DNA from 2 places in the uncultured Ligilactobacillus sp. genome. Region 1 is predicted to be linked to the other one. Evidence: predicted binding sites of a transcription regulator. Region 1 holds the regulator's gene; the other holds the start of a gene.
The links. The regulator HrcA, encoded in region 1, represses chaperone genes, less so after heat shock. The targets are predictions, from matches to a motif close to TTAGCACTCNNNNNNNNNGAGTGCTAA.

Region 1 (11,747 bases):
GTTTTTTAGTGTTCCATAAATCTAGCAGCCTTGACCTTGAATTCTTAAGTTTTTAATGTTATAATTAGTTTTGTATTTTGATAACTCGTGAGAGTGAGCAGAGATGCTCACTCTTTTTATTGGAATAAAAAATGCGTTACAATAGAGTTGCAAGTTATTTTAGAGGGGGCTAATGCGTGAGTGTTGTAGAAACAGTAACGAAGCTAGTTACACCGATCTTGGATGATCATCACTTTGAATTAGTTGATATCGAATTTGTCAAAGAAGGAAAAAGTTGGTATTTGCGTGTCTTTATCGACAAAGAAGGGGGCATCAACATCGAAGAATGTGCCCTTGTCAGCGACCAACTTAGTGAGAAGTTGGATAATTGCGATCCAGATCCAATTCCACAAGCTTATTATTTGGAAGTTTCTTCGCCAGGGGCAGAACGTCCATTGAAAAAAGAAAAAGATTATGAACGTGCTTTGAACTCATATATCAATATTTCACTTTACCAACAGCTCGATGGTAAAAAAATATATGAAGGAACAATGACAGCATTATCCAAAGATGAGTTGACACTTGAATATATGGATAAGACCCGTAAAAAAACAATCACGATCCCACGCAAGCAAATTGCTAAGGCGCGGCTCGCAATTAAATTTTAAAAGATTATTTTTACAAGGAGAATCAAACCATGAGTAAGGAATTACTTAACGCATTAGATGCGCTTGAAACAGAAAAAGGAATCAAAAAAGAAATTGTGATCGATGCGTTGGAACAGGCTTTAGTTTCAGCTTACAAGCGAAATTATGATAAAGCTCAAAACGTAGAAGTTGAATTTGACAAGCGTAAAGGTGACATCAAAGTCTATTCCGTCAAAGAAGTTGTCAACAATGTCTTTGACTCACGCTTGGAAGTTAGCTTAGAAGATGCATTAGAGATCAACAAAGCTTATGAAGTTGGTGATACGATCCGCTTTGAAGTGACACCACGTGATTTTGGACGGATCGCAGCTCAAACAGCTAAACAAGTGATCATGCAACGTGTGCGTGAAGAAGAACGCCAAATGATCTATGACCAATACAGCAAGTATGAAAATGAGATCGTCTCTGGTGAAGTTGAACGTCATGATAGCCGTTATATCTATGTCAATTTAGGTAATGTTGAAGCTGTTTTGTCTAAAAAAGATCAAGTGCCTGGTGAAGTTTACAAATCACATGATCGGATCAAAGTCTACATCTACAAAGTCGTTGATCCATCGGCTAACAACAATGAACCAGAAGTTGAAAATAAAGATGGCAAGAAGCGTCGTAAGAATCGTGGGCCACAAGTTTACGTTAGTCGTTCACACCCAGATCTATTGAAGCGCCTATTTGAAAATGAAGTGCCTGAAATTTTTGATGGTACCGTTGAGATCAAATCGATCGCACGTGAAGCTGGTGATCGTGCTAAAGTGGCGGTTTACTCGGCTGAAGAAGGCGTTGATCCGATCGGAACATGTGTGGGGCCACGGGGTGAACGTGTTCAAGCGATCGTCAATGAATTGAATGGTGAAAAGATGGACATCATTGAATGGAGTGAAGATCCAGCTAAGTATATCTCAAATGCTTTGAATCCAGCTAATATCGTTGAAGTTCGCTTTGACCCTGAAAATGAACGTGTCTGCACGGTGATCGTGCCAGATGATCAACTTTCACTTGCGATCGGCAAACGTGGGCAAAATGCTCGTTTAGCAGCGCATTTGACCGGATACAAGATCGATATCAAATCTGAATCCGATATGGCTGCTTTAGAAGCAGAAGTTTCGATCGAAACGACTGAAGAATAGGGGGCACAAACATGGCACAACGCAAGATCCCAATGCGCAAAGATATTGTTACTGGTGAAATGAAACCTAAAAAAGAACTTGTACGCGTCGTGAAAAACAAAGAAAATGAAGTGAGTCTTGATCCAACTGGTAAAAAGGCTGGCCGGGGTGCATATATTCATTTAGATGTGGCTACCGCAAAGAAAGCTCGAGAACAAAAGACTTTTGATAAAGTTTTTGGTGTTAAGATCGAACCTGCTTTTTATGATGAGCTAGTGGCATATGTCGATCACCAAGTTGCACGAGCAGAATTATTTGGCAATGGAAAATAAGATCAAACAAAAAAAAGCTCTAAACTTACTGGGATTAGCTCGGAAGGCTGGCAAGTTGACTACAGGCCAAGATCTGGTCTTAGCAACGATTCGTTCCGGAAAAGCTAAAGTCGTGTTGATGGCAAACGATTGTGGGCAAAGCACCCAAAAGAAATTCACTGATAAGTGTAAGAGCTATGATGTAGCATTAACAACAGAATTTACAAAACAGGAGTTAAGTGCTGCGATCGGCGTCAAGCGTTCATTGATCGCAGTTACCGATCCTGGTTTTGGAAAGAAGATACGCCAGCTTCTTTTTTCTTGATCGAAGAGTACAGAGCTTATTTGATCAGGGATCGAGTAGGTGTGTATTCTTGAAAATAAGGAGAGTGAAGTCATGAGTAAAAAAAGGATTTATGAACTGGCTAAGGAATTAAACGTTAGCAACAAAGAAGTAATTGAAGTTGCAAAGAAAAATGGTTTTAAAGTTGGCAACCATATGTCATCTTTAGACCAAGCTGCTGAAGCTAAAGTTAAAGCTTCATTTGTTAAACCAGTTAAATCTAGTTCACAACAGCAGGCGACTCCTAAAAAAGAAAACAGCGAGAAAAAACAAAATGTTGCTGTAAACAAAAACTCCCAAAATGCGCGGAATACTAATCATTCTAAGCATCAAAATCAAGCATCCGCACAAAGAAATAATGAAAGGCATTCAGGGAAGCGTATGGAAAAAAACAACAACAATAATAATAACGCGAATAACACAAAACATCGTGGCAATAATTCCCAAGGCAATAGCCAAAACAACAACCAAAAGAAAAATAAGTTTTCAAACAATCGCTTTGGCGGGAATAATAACAACCATAAGTTCAATAAAAAGAACAAGAAAAACAAAAATAAGAAGTTCAATCAAAAGAACAATAAACCAGCAGTTCCTCCACGTAAAAACAAGCCATTGCCAGAAGTTTTGGTCTATACAGTCGGTATGAACGTGGCAGATATTGCTAAAAAGATCCACCGTGAGCCAGCTGAGATCATCAAGAAGTTATTTATGATGGGTGTTATGGTCAACCAAAACCAATCCCTTGATAAAGATACGATCGAGATCTTGGCAGCTGATTACGGTATCAAGGCAGAAGAAAAAATCGAAGTTGACGTAGCTGATATCGATAAATTCTTTGAAGAAGAACAAAATAATCAAGATAATTTGACTTCACGTCCACCAGTTGTAACGATCATGGGTCACGTTGACCATGGTAAGACAACGTTATTGGATAAATTACGTCATACCAATGTTACAGCTGGCGAAGCTGGTGGTATCACGCAACATATCGGTGCTTACCAAGTGCGTCACTCAGGCAAAACGATCACATTCTTGGATACACCAGGACACGCTGCCTTCACTAACATGCGGGCTCGCGGGGCAGATATCACTGATATCACTGTCTTAGTCGTTGCCGCTGATGACGGCGTGATGCCACAAACGATCGAAGCTATCAACCACGCTAAGGCTGCTAATGTACCGATCATCGTTGCGGTCAATAAGATCGATAAACCAGGCGCTAATCCAAACCACGTCATGGAACAATTATCAGAGTATGAATTGATCCCTGAAAGTTGGGGTGGCGATACGATCTTCGTTGAGATCTCAGCTAAATTCAATAAGAACTTAGAAGAATTGCTCGATATGATCTTACTTGAAGCTGAAATGCTCGAATTGAAAGCCAACGCTAAGCAACATGGTGCAGGTTCAGTTATCGAAGCTCGTCTAGATAAAGGTAAGGGCTCTGTTGCATCATTACTCGTGCAACATGGTACATTACATGTTGGTGATCCGATCGTTGTGGGTAACACCTTTGGCCGTGTGCGGACAATGACTGATGCTCGTGGTCGTTCGATCAAGAAAGCAACTCCAGCGACTCCAGTTGAGATCACAGGTCTAAACGATGTTCCTGATTCTGGTGATCGTTTCATTACATTTGATGATGAAAAGACAGCACGGGCTGCTGGTGAAGAACGTGCTAAACGTGCCTTGATCAAAGAACGCAACCAAACGACGCATGTGACCTTAGATAACTTGTTTGATACCTTAAAAGAAGGGGATCTAAAAGAAGTTGATCTGATCATCAAAGCCGATGTGCAAGGTTCAGCTGAAGCTTTAGCACAAAGCTTTAAGAAGATCGACGTTGAAGGTGTTCGAGTAAATATCATTCACCAAGCGGTTGGTGCGATCAATGAATCTGATGTTACCTTGGCTGAAGCTTCAAATGCTATCATCATCGGTTTCAATGTACGCCCGACCCCACAAGCTAAGCTCCAAGCTGAAAGTGATAAGGTCGACATTCGCTTACACAACGTTATCTATAAGGCGATCGATGAAGTTGAAACTGCGATGAAGGGTATGTTAGAACCAGTCTTTGAAGAAAAAGTCATCGGTGAAGTTGAAATTCGTGAAACTTATAAAGTATCTAAGTTAGGTACGATCGGTGGGGGCTATGTCACAGATGGTCATATCCAACGTGATAGTGGTGTCCGCGTTATCCGTGATGGTATCGTGATCTATGAAGGTAAACTTGCTTCACTTAAGCGTTTCAAAGATGACGTTAAACAAGTAAAACAAGGTTACGAATGTGGTCTGATGATCGAAAAATACAATGATATCAAAGTAGGCGATCGTATTGAAGCTTACGTGATGGAAGAAGTTCCACAAGACTAATATTTGATTTGAGGAGGAATTTGAATGGCACAACATTATCGTGTGGGTCGGTTATCACAAGAGATCCAAAGGGAAGTCAATGACATTTTGACTAAGCGTGTGCGTGATCCTCGAGTACAAGGCGTGACGATCACGGGTGTAGAAGTGACAGGTGACTTGCAACATGCAACGATCTACTACAGTACATTATCTAATTTGGCTTCTGATGCTGAGAAAACACAGATCGGTTTAGATAAAGCAACAGGTTTGATCAGGCGTGAATTGGGCCAACGCTTGCGTATTTATGTAACGCCTGAAATTAAGTTTGAACGGGATGAATCAGTACGTTACGGTGATCATATCGATGAGCTTTTAAGTAAGCTACACCAGCAAGAAAGTAATCCTTATTGATCGATCATGATTTAAAAATTATGTGTAGATAAAAAGAAGCTGGAAAAATTTTTCTAGCTTCTTTTTTTAGAAAAGAGAGGTAAAAAATGGACGGGATCCTTCCTTTGAATAAAGATCGTGGTATGACGAGCCACGATGCAGTTTTTAAATGCCGGAAAATTTTTAAAACACGTAAAGTTGGGCATAGTGGTACACTTGATCCCAATGTTGATGGTGTTTTACCGATCTGTATCGGTAGAGCAACTAAGGCAGTCAATTACTTGATGGCTTCGGGAAAAGTTTATAAAGGTGAGATAATTTTAGGCTTTTCAACAGAAACTGAAGATCTTGATGGTGAAGTTATTGCTAAAAAAGCTATCGAACGACCTTTTAGTCAAGAACAGATCGATCAAGCAATGGTACAGCTGACAGGTGAGATAATTCAGACCCCGCCGATGTATTCTGCAGTCAAGGTCGATGGTAAGCGGCTCTACGAATACGCACGTGCCGGGCAAAGTGTTGAACGCCCCAAAAGAAAGATCACAGTCGATTATTTTAAGCAGACTAAACCAAGCACATATGATGTAGCTAAAAAACAACAAACGCTTTATTTTGAAGTCGGTTGTGGTAAAGGAACTTATGTCCGGACTTTAGCGTTAGATCTAGGCGAAATTTTAGGCGTACCAGCTGTAATGTCAGATCTGACCCGTCTGCAAAGTGGGGGCTTTGATCTAAAGAAGAGTGTGACCCTTGAACAGCTGACTAATGCCACTCCAGAAGAACTAGAGACTTACCTTTATCCACTTGAATATGCTTTTCGAAGCTATCCGAAAGTTATCCTGACTGAACAACAGTGGCAAAAGGTTCAAAATGGTGGTTTTTTACCAGCAAATATTTTTAAAGATAAGACGTCAAAGATCTTGTTGATGTATGGTGATAAAGCACGGGCGCTTTATTATTATGATGACAAAAAAGATGTTTTTCGTTCAGAGCAAATGCTTGATCTAACTCAAAGAGGGTAACAGAGATGAAAGTTATTGAATTAGCTGAACCGTATGCTAAAAGTGAGATCTATTCAGGAAGGATCGTCTTAGCACTAGGTTTTTTTGATGGAGTCCATCGTGGACATCAAGCCGTGATCAAGGCAGCTAAACAACAAGCAAAAAAAATGGGTGTCAAGCTAGCTGTGATGACTTTTGATCGGCATCCCAGTGCTATTTTTCAGCATCGTGATCCGCAAAAGATCCAATATTTGACGACGATCACCGAAAAATTATCATTATTTGAAAAATTTGGAGCAGATATTGCTTATGTGGTCAAATTTGACGAAAAGCTTGCGTATTTAAAGCCCCAAGAATTTATCGATAAATATGTCGTAGGTCTAAATGCAGTAGGGATAACTGCTGGCAGTGATTACACATATGGGCCCCATACAGTCGCTAATATGAAAAATTTGCCTAAGTATGCTAAAAATAGATTCGAGATCCAGACTGTCGAGCTACTAAAAGAAGATGAAAAAGTTGGTTCGACTGGGATCAGGGAAGCTTTAGCGAGTGGCAAAGTCGAACTTGCAGCTCACTATTTAGGTTATGATTACCAAACGACTGGGACAGTGGTACATGGCTTTGAACGTGGCCGGCAGATAGGTTTTCCAACTTTGAACATTGAAACGAGTTCTTACAAACAATTGCCAGCAGTAGGGGTCTATGCTGTTGAAGTAGAATTGGATGGTAAACGATACCAAGGAATGGCTTCGATCGGTCATAATGAAACTTTTGGTGATGATCTAGCTAAGACATTAGAAGTAAATCTCTTTGATTTTTCTGCGATGGTCTATGGCAAAAAAGTAACGGTCTATTGGAAAAATTATTTGCGGCCAATGGTGAAATTTAATAGTATCACTGAATTAGTCGTACAATTAGAGGCTGATAAACGGCATTCTGAAGCGTTGCTCAATGTTCAAAATGAAAATTAGCACTCTGCTTGACAGATTGCTAAGAGTTGTGTATATTAATAATTGACTTAGCACTCCATAGTGTTAAGTGCTAAAAGAGGTGATCGTAGTGTTGACTGAGCGACAGTTATTGATCCTTGAAGCTGTGATCCGCAATTATACAGAAGCGGGGCAGCCGATCGGATCGAAGACTTTACAACAACAATTACCGGTCCATGTGAGTTCAGCGACCATTCGCAATGAGATGGCGGTTCTCGAACAGCAAGGATATATTGCAAAGGAACATTCAAGTTCAGGGAGGATCCCTTCACTTAAGGGGTATCGATATTATGTCGATAATTTGATGAAACCTAGCAAACTTGATCGTAATGCTTTGCATGATATTCGCAACTCTTTTGGAAATGAATTTCAGAAGATCGATGAGATCCTAGCTACTTCAGCTAAGATCTTATCCGATTTGACAAGTTACACTGCTATTTCGCTCAAACCTGAAGCTAAGGATCTACGCTTAGAGGGTTTTAGACTTGTAGAGCTTGGCAATCAACAGGTAATGGTGATTTTGGTGACAAGTGACGGTACCGTTGAGAGTCAGACGTTTACGATGCCAAGTGGGATAAGTGGCAGTGAACTCGAAGCTGTTATCCGTCTGATCAATGATAGAGTCGTTGGTCTACCACTAAGACAGGTGATCGTCAGGCTTAATGAATGTTTGCCCCTTTTGAACCGTTACTTACATCAACCTGCTGGTTTCATTGATGTTTTTGGGAATATCTTGAATCGTGCAGCTAAGGAACAGGTTTATGTAGGGGGTAAGATGAATCTTTTGGATTTTTCCAAAGATGCCTCACTTGAACAGATAAAGTCGCTATATTCTCTAGTTGATCAAACTCAAGGGATCGGCAGTTTGGTGGATCCATCTAAAAATGGGATCTCCGTTAAGTTGGGTGATGAATTACCAAGTATTTTGTTACAAAACTATAGCTTGATCTCAGCTACTTTTGATGACGGTAACCATGGACAGGGGACGATCGCGATCCTAGGTCCGACAAATATGCCGTATTCAAAAATGATCGGTCTGATCACTGTTTTTCGTGATGAACTGACTAAGAGGATAAACGATTATTATCAAAAGTTTTAAATTAATTTTATAGGAAAAGGGGTGTTGATGTGGCAGAAGAAGAGATCAAAAATGCTGCAGCAGAGCAAACAGCACCGGATGAAACTGAAGTAAAAAATGATTCAGTGGATGATCCAAAGAAAGAAGAAGCTGTTGATGAAGTCACGGCTTTGACTGATCAGTTAACTGAACTGCAAAAAAAATATGATGAATTAGAAGATCGCTATTACCGTTCAGAAGCAGAAATGGCGAACATGACTAAGCGTTTCAAAAAAGAACAAGAGCAACTTCTTCGTTATGAAGGTCAAGATCTAGCACGTGATATTTTACCAGTTGTTGATAATTTGACGCGTGCCTTGCAAACAGAAGTTGAAGATGCTGGTTCAAAACAGCTCAAGCAAGGGATCGAGATCGTTGCAAGAGATCTCGATAAGGCCTTGCAAAGTAATGATGTGACAAAGATCGCTTCGTTGGGTGAAGAATTTGATCCGACAAAACATCAAGCGGTCAAGTCAGTGCCGGTCGAAGAAGGGCAAGCACCTGAAACGATCGTTCAAGTCTTACAAGAGGGCTATATGTTAAAAGATCGCGTCTTACGTCCAGCAATGGTCGTTGTCGCACAATAATTTTGTAAAAGGGTGAATTTTTAATGTCAAAAATCATTGGTATTGACCTTGGGACAACCAACTCAGCAGTTGCTGTTCTTGAAGGTAAAGAAGCAAAAATTATTACAAATCCAGAAGGTAACCGGACAACTCCATCTGTTGTTTCATTTAAAAATGGTGAAACTCAAGTTGGTGAAGTGGCTAAACGTCAAGCGATCACTAACCCAAATACGATCAGCTCGATCAAACGTCACATGGGCGAAGCAGGTTATACAGTAGATATCGAAGGTAAAGAATACACACCACAAGAAATTTCAGCAATGATCTTGCAATATATCAAAGAATATGCTGAAAGCTACTTAGGTGAAGAAGTTACTCAAGCTGTTATCACAGTTCCAGCTTATTTCAATGACTCACAACGTCAAGCTACTAAAGATGCTGGTAAGATCGCTGGTTTGAAAGTTGAACGTATCGTTAACGAACCAACAGCAGCTGCTTTAGCTTATGGTTTGGACAAGCAAGACAAAGATGAAAAAGTTTTGGTCTTTGACCTTGGTGGTGGTACATTTGACGTTTCCATCCTTGAACTTGGCGACGGTGTCTTCCAAGTGCTTTCTACAAACGGTGATACCAACCTTGGTGGGGATGACTTTGATAACAAGATCATCGATTGGTTAGTAGCAGAATTCAAGAAAGAACATGGTATTGATCTTTCAACTGATAAGATGGCAATGCAACGTCTTAAAGATGCTGCTGAAAAGGCTAAAAAAGACCTTTCTGGTGTAACTTCTGCACAGATCTCCTTGCCATTCATCACAGCAGGTGAAGCTGGTCCATTGCACTTAGAAACAACTTTAACACGTGCTAAGTTCAATGAATTGACACATGATTTGATCGAAAGAACTAAGATCCCTGTACGTAATGCTTTACAAGATGCTGGTCTAACAAATGCTGACATTGATGAAGTCATCTTAGTTGGTGGTTCAACACGTATTCCTGCAGTTAAGGAAGCTGTTAAAGCTGAAACTGGTCATACACCAAACGAATCTGTTAACCCTGATGAAGCTGTTGCTTTAGGGGCAGCTATTCAAGGTGGGGTCATCACTGGTGATGTTAAAGACGTTGTTTTACTTGATGTTACCCCATTATCACTTGGTATCGAAACAATGGGTGGCGTCTTTACAAAATTGATCGATCGCAATACGACGATCCCAACTTCTAAGTCACAAGTCTTCTCAACTGCTGCTGATAACCAACCAGCTGTTGATATTCACGTTTTACAAGGTGAACGTCCAATGGCAGCTGACAACAAGACTTTAGGTCGTTTCCAATTAACAGATATTCCAGCAGCTCCACGTGGTGTTCCTCAGATCCAAGTTACATTTGATATCGACAAGAACGGTATCGTAAATGTATCTGCTAAAGATCTTGGAACTAACAAAGAACAAAAGATCACGATCAAGAGTTCATCTGGTCTATCCGACGAGGAGATCGATCGTATGGTCAAGGAAGCTAAGGAAAATGAAGAAGCTGATAAGAAGCGTAAAGAAGAAGTTGACCTACGCAACGAAGTAGATCAATTGCTCTTCCAAACAGATAAGACATTAGAAGAGATCAAAGGCAAAGTGTCTGATGACGAAGTGAAGAAAGCTGAAGATGCACGTGATGCATTGAAGAAAGCTCAAGAAGAAAATAACATTGAAGACATGAAAGCTAAGAAAGATGATTTGACAAAGATCATCCAAGATGTGTCAGTCAAACTTTACCAACAAGCACAACAAGCTCAAGGCCAAGCTCAAGCTGATGGTGCATCCGCTAGCGAAAACAACGCTGCTGATGATAACACAGTAGATGGCGACTTTAAAGAAGTCGATCCTGACGATAAATAATCGTTACAATGGCTAAATGAAAAGTCAAAGGCCCTTTGTGGACTTTGGCTTTTTATTTTTAAGCAGTTATGTTAATCTAAATTTAAGTGTAATTGCACGGCAAATAACCAATTATTTGGAGGAGAAACATGGAAAAGAATCCTTATGATGTCTTAGGTATTTCCAAAGATGCATCTACTGATGAGATCAAGCGCGCTTATCGCAAACTATCGAAGAAGTATCACCCTGACCTAAACCATGAAGCTGGGGCAGAAGAAAAATTCAAAGAGATAAACGATGCTTATGAGATTTTAAGTGACCCGCAGAAAAAGGCTCAATTTGATCAATTTGGCTCAACTGGAGCTCAAGGCTTTGGCGGTGCTGGGCAAGGCTTTGGTGGTGGCGGCTTTGAAGGTGGCTTCGGCGGTTTTGACGATATTTTCAGTTCATTCTTTGGTGGTGGCGGTGCTAGCCGTTCACGAACAGCGCCACGTCAAGGACGTGATCTGCAATATGAAATGAACTTGACCTTTGAAGAAGCAATTTTTGGTAAGACGACTGAAATTGAATATACTCGTGAAGAAGATTGCGACACATGTAACGGCACTGGTGCTAAACCAGGAACATCACCTGTGACTTGTTCACATTGTGGTGGTCGTGGCTTTGTCCAAGTTGAGCGTCAAACCCCACTTGGTCGTATCATGACACAACAAGAATGTGATGTCTGTGGTGGTACTGGAAAAGAGATCAAAGAAAAGTGTACTACATGTCATGGTTCCGGTCATATCCGTAAGAAGCATGCAGTCGAAGTCAAAGTGCCAGCAGGGGTCGAAGATGGCAATCAAATGCGTTTGCAAGGCCAAGGTGAAGCTGGGGTAAATGGTGGTCCATACGGCGATCTATTTATCGTCTTTAATGTTGCACCAAGTGATACCTTTAAGCGTGATGGCTCTGAGATCTATTTAGAACAACCGATCACATTTGTGCAGGCTACCTTAGGGGCTGAGATCCCTGTTAA
Region 2 (2,469 bases), on a different contig from region 1:
GATTGTAATAATGGTAAAACTTCTTGGATGTTAGAGATCTTCTTATCAGTTACCAAGATATATGGATTTTCAAGATCTGCTTCCATCTTATCATTGTCAGTTACCATGTATTGAGAAAGATAACCACGATCAAATTGCATACCTTCAACAACATCTAGTGAAGTATCGATCCCTTTGGATTCTTCGATCGTGATCACACCGTCGTTACCGACCTTTTCCATGGCATCAGCGATCAATTTACCAACTTCTTCATTAGCTGAAGAAATAGATGCGATCTGAGCAATATCACTCTTAGATTCAACTTTGTGTGACATCTTGTGCAAAGCATCTACTGCAGCTTTAGTAGCCAATTCGATCCCGCGACGGATACCTACTGGGTTAGCACCAGCCGTCACATTTTTCATTCCTTCGTTAACGATCGATTGTGTCAAAACAGTAGCTGTTGTTGTACCATCGCCAGCAATATCATTAGTCTTGGAAGCTACTTCAGCTACAAGCTTAGCACCCATATTTTCAAAATGATCTTCTAATTCGATCGCCTTAGCGATCGTTACACCATCATTTGTGATCGTTGGTGTGCCGTATGATTGTTCCAAAACAACATTACGACCCTTAGGACCGATCGTTGATTTTACAGTATCAGCTAACTTATCTACACCAGCAAGCATCTTTGCGCGTGCATCTTCTGAAAACTTGATTTCTTTTGCCATTTCTAATTCACCTCATACGAATTAAATTCAATGTTTACTTATATATTTATTCCACAACGGCAAGAATATCTTTTTCGTGCATTACTAAATATTCTTGACCTTCAAATTCAACTTGAGCACCAGCGTACTTGTCAAAAACGACAACATCACCGACTTTAAGTGTCATTTCTAATTTTTTGCCATCATCAAGGATACGTCCCGTACCAACAGCAACAACTTTAGCTGTTTGTGGTTTTTCTTTAGCACCGCCAGCTAAAACGATCCCACCCACAGTTTTTTCTTCTTCTTTTTCGACCTCTAAAATCACGCGATCTCCTAATGGTTTAAGCACGTTATATCCCTCCAAATTCTTTTTAGCACTCTAACAACCTGAGTGCTAATCGATTACAACTATTACTATACTAACTTTACTTTTAAATTGCAAGTATTTTATCACTCATACCCCAAGAGTGCTAAAATATTTTTGAAATTGGTTTGAATAAATAGCGGTAAAAACATATAATCTAACTATTGAAACTTTATAGTTAGGATCTTTATTGATGAAAAAACAGTTACAGTTAAATTCACTTATCATTTTAAGTATCTATTGTGGCACAATGACTCTGCCCCCTTTATTGTGGATGATCTTCAAAAATGCCTGGTATTACCCAGCCGTGACCGTTTTAGATCTCATTGGTTGTTGTATGATGCTCTACTTGGCGCACAAATTTCCTTTTAAAGATCGTTTTTTGCGCACTTCAAAAAAGCTTGCACTTCGCCAAGAAATCTATTACATTATTTTTGGTACACTAGCGCTTGTTTTGTTGCAATGGCTAAGTTCATATATAGAGATCAATTTTCTCGGACAGCCTAGTTATTCGGCTAATACTGGGTATCTTTTGGCAGTTCTTACCAAATATCCATATTATTTGGTAAATATTGTCATTTTAGCTCCGATCATGGAAGAATTCGTCTTTCGCAAAGTCTTATTTGCTAATCTCGGCTCCGTGATCGACCCAATAGGAGCTGCCCTTGCCTCTAGTTTACTCTTTAGTTTCGCTCATCAAGACGGACATTATTTGACTTATGCTGGTATTGGACTGGTACTTTGTTTTCTATATGCTAAGACAGGCCGTTTACGCATCACGATCTTAGCCCATAGCTTAATGAACTTGCTTATTATTATAAGTGCTTGGTAACAAAAAAGGATGTGTGGTACACACATCCTTTTTCATAGTTATTCAAAGTGTTGCAAAAAATAGATCAAGGTCTGCAATTCATTAGTCAGATCGACATTTTGGACGCGAACATCGTTAGGGACCGTGATCCGCAATGGAGTAAAGTTCAAGATCCCCTTGATGCCTGCTGCAACTAATTCATCAGTCACGGTCTGAGCTTTATCAGCTGGAACCGTCAAGATCGCGATCTCTATTTGCTGTAGTTGGAGTTGCTCTTGCATATCTTCCATCGGATAGACTGGGATCCCACTTTGGATCAAACCAGTGATCTTTGGGTCGATATCAAAGGCCGCACTGATCCGCGCGTTATTGCTCTTGTGAAAGTTATAATTCAATAACGCATGGCCTAGATTGCCCACTCCGATCAAAGCTACATTATTTAATTTATCTTGACGTAGCGTTTTTTTGAAAAATGCTTGCAAGCTTGTGATATCATAACCGTAGCCACGCTTGCCTAAAGCACCAAAATATGAGAGATCACGTCGGATCGTTGCTGGATCTATCTTAACAGCTTCAGCTAATTCAGTCGAAGAGACATGCTT

Region 2: the regulator HrcA is predicted to act here: its motif matches at 1,064-1,090, upstream of groES (co-chaperone GroES).

Annotation. Positions count from the first base shown of each region.
Region 1 covers NZ_CAQLEL010000096.1:1,396-13,142, forward strand. The annotation lists gene rimP (ribosome maturation factor RimP) at 177-647, shown strand; gene nusA (transcription termination factor NusA) at 677-1,810, shown strand; gene rnpM (RNase P modulator RnpM) at 1,822-2,121, shown strand; gene Q9Q35_RS06520 (ribosomal L7Ae/L30e/S12e/Gadd45 family protein) at 2,111-2,425, shown strand; gene infB (translation initiation factor IF-2) at 2,498-4,816, shown strand; gene rbfA (30S ribosome-binding factor RbfA) at 4,841-5,206, shown strand; gene truB (tRNA pseudouridine(55) synthase TruB) at 5,293-6,207, shown strand; gene ribF (riboflavin biosynthesis protein RibF) at 6,213-7,160, shown strand; gene hrcA (heat-inducible transcriptional repressor HrcA) at 7,249-8,277, shown strand; gene grpE (nucleotide exchange factor GrpE) at 8,307-8,882, shown strand; gene dnaK (molecular chaperone DnaK) at 8,906-10,750, shown strand; gene dnaJ (molecular chaperone DnaJ) at 10,879-11,747, shown strand, end outside.
Region 2 covers NZ_CAQLEL010000081.1:16,186-18,654, reverse strand. The annotation lists gene groL (chaperonin GroEL) at 1-710, opposite strand, end outside; gene groES (co-chaperone GroES) at 757-1,041, opposite strand; gene Q9Q35_RS05545 (CPBP family intramembrane glutamic endopeptidase) at 1,250-1,888, shown strand; gene Q9Q35_RS05540 (redox-sensing transcriptional repressor Rex) at 1,927-2,469, opposite strand, start outside.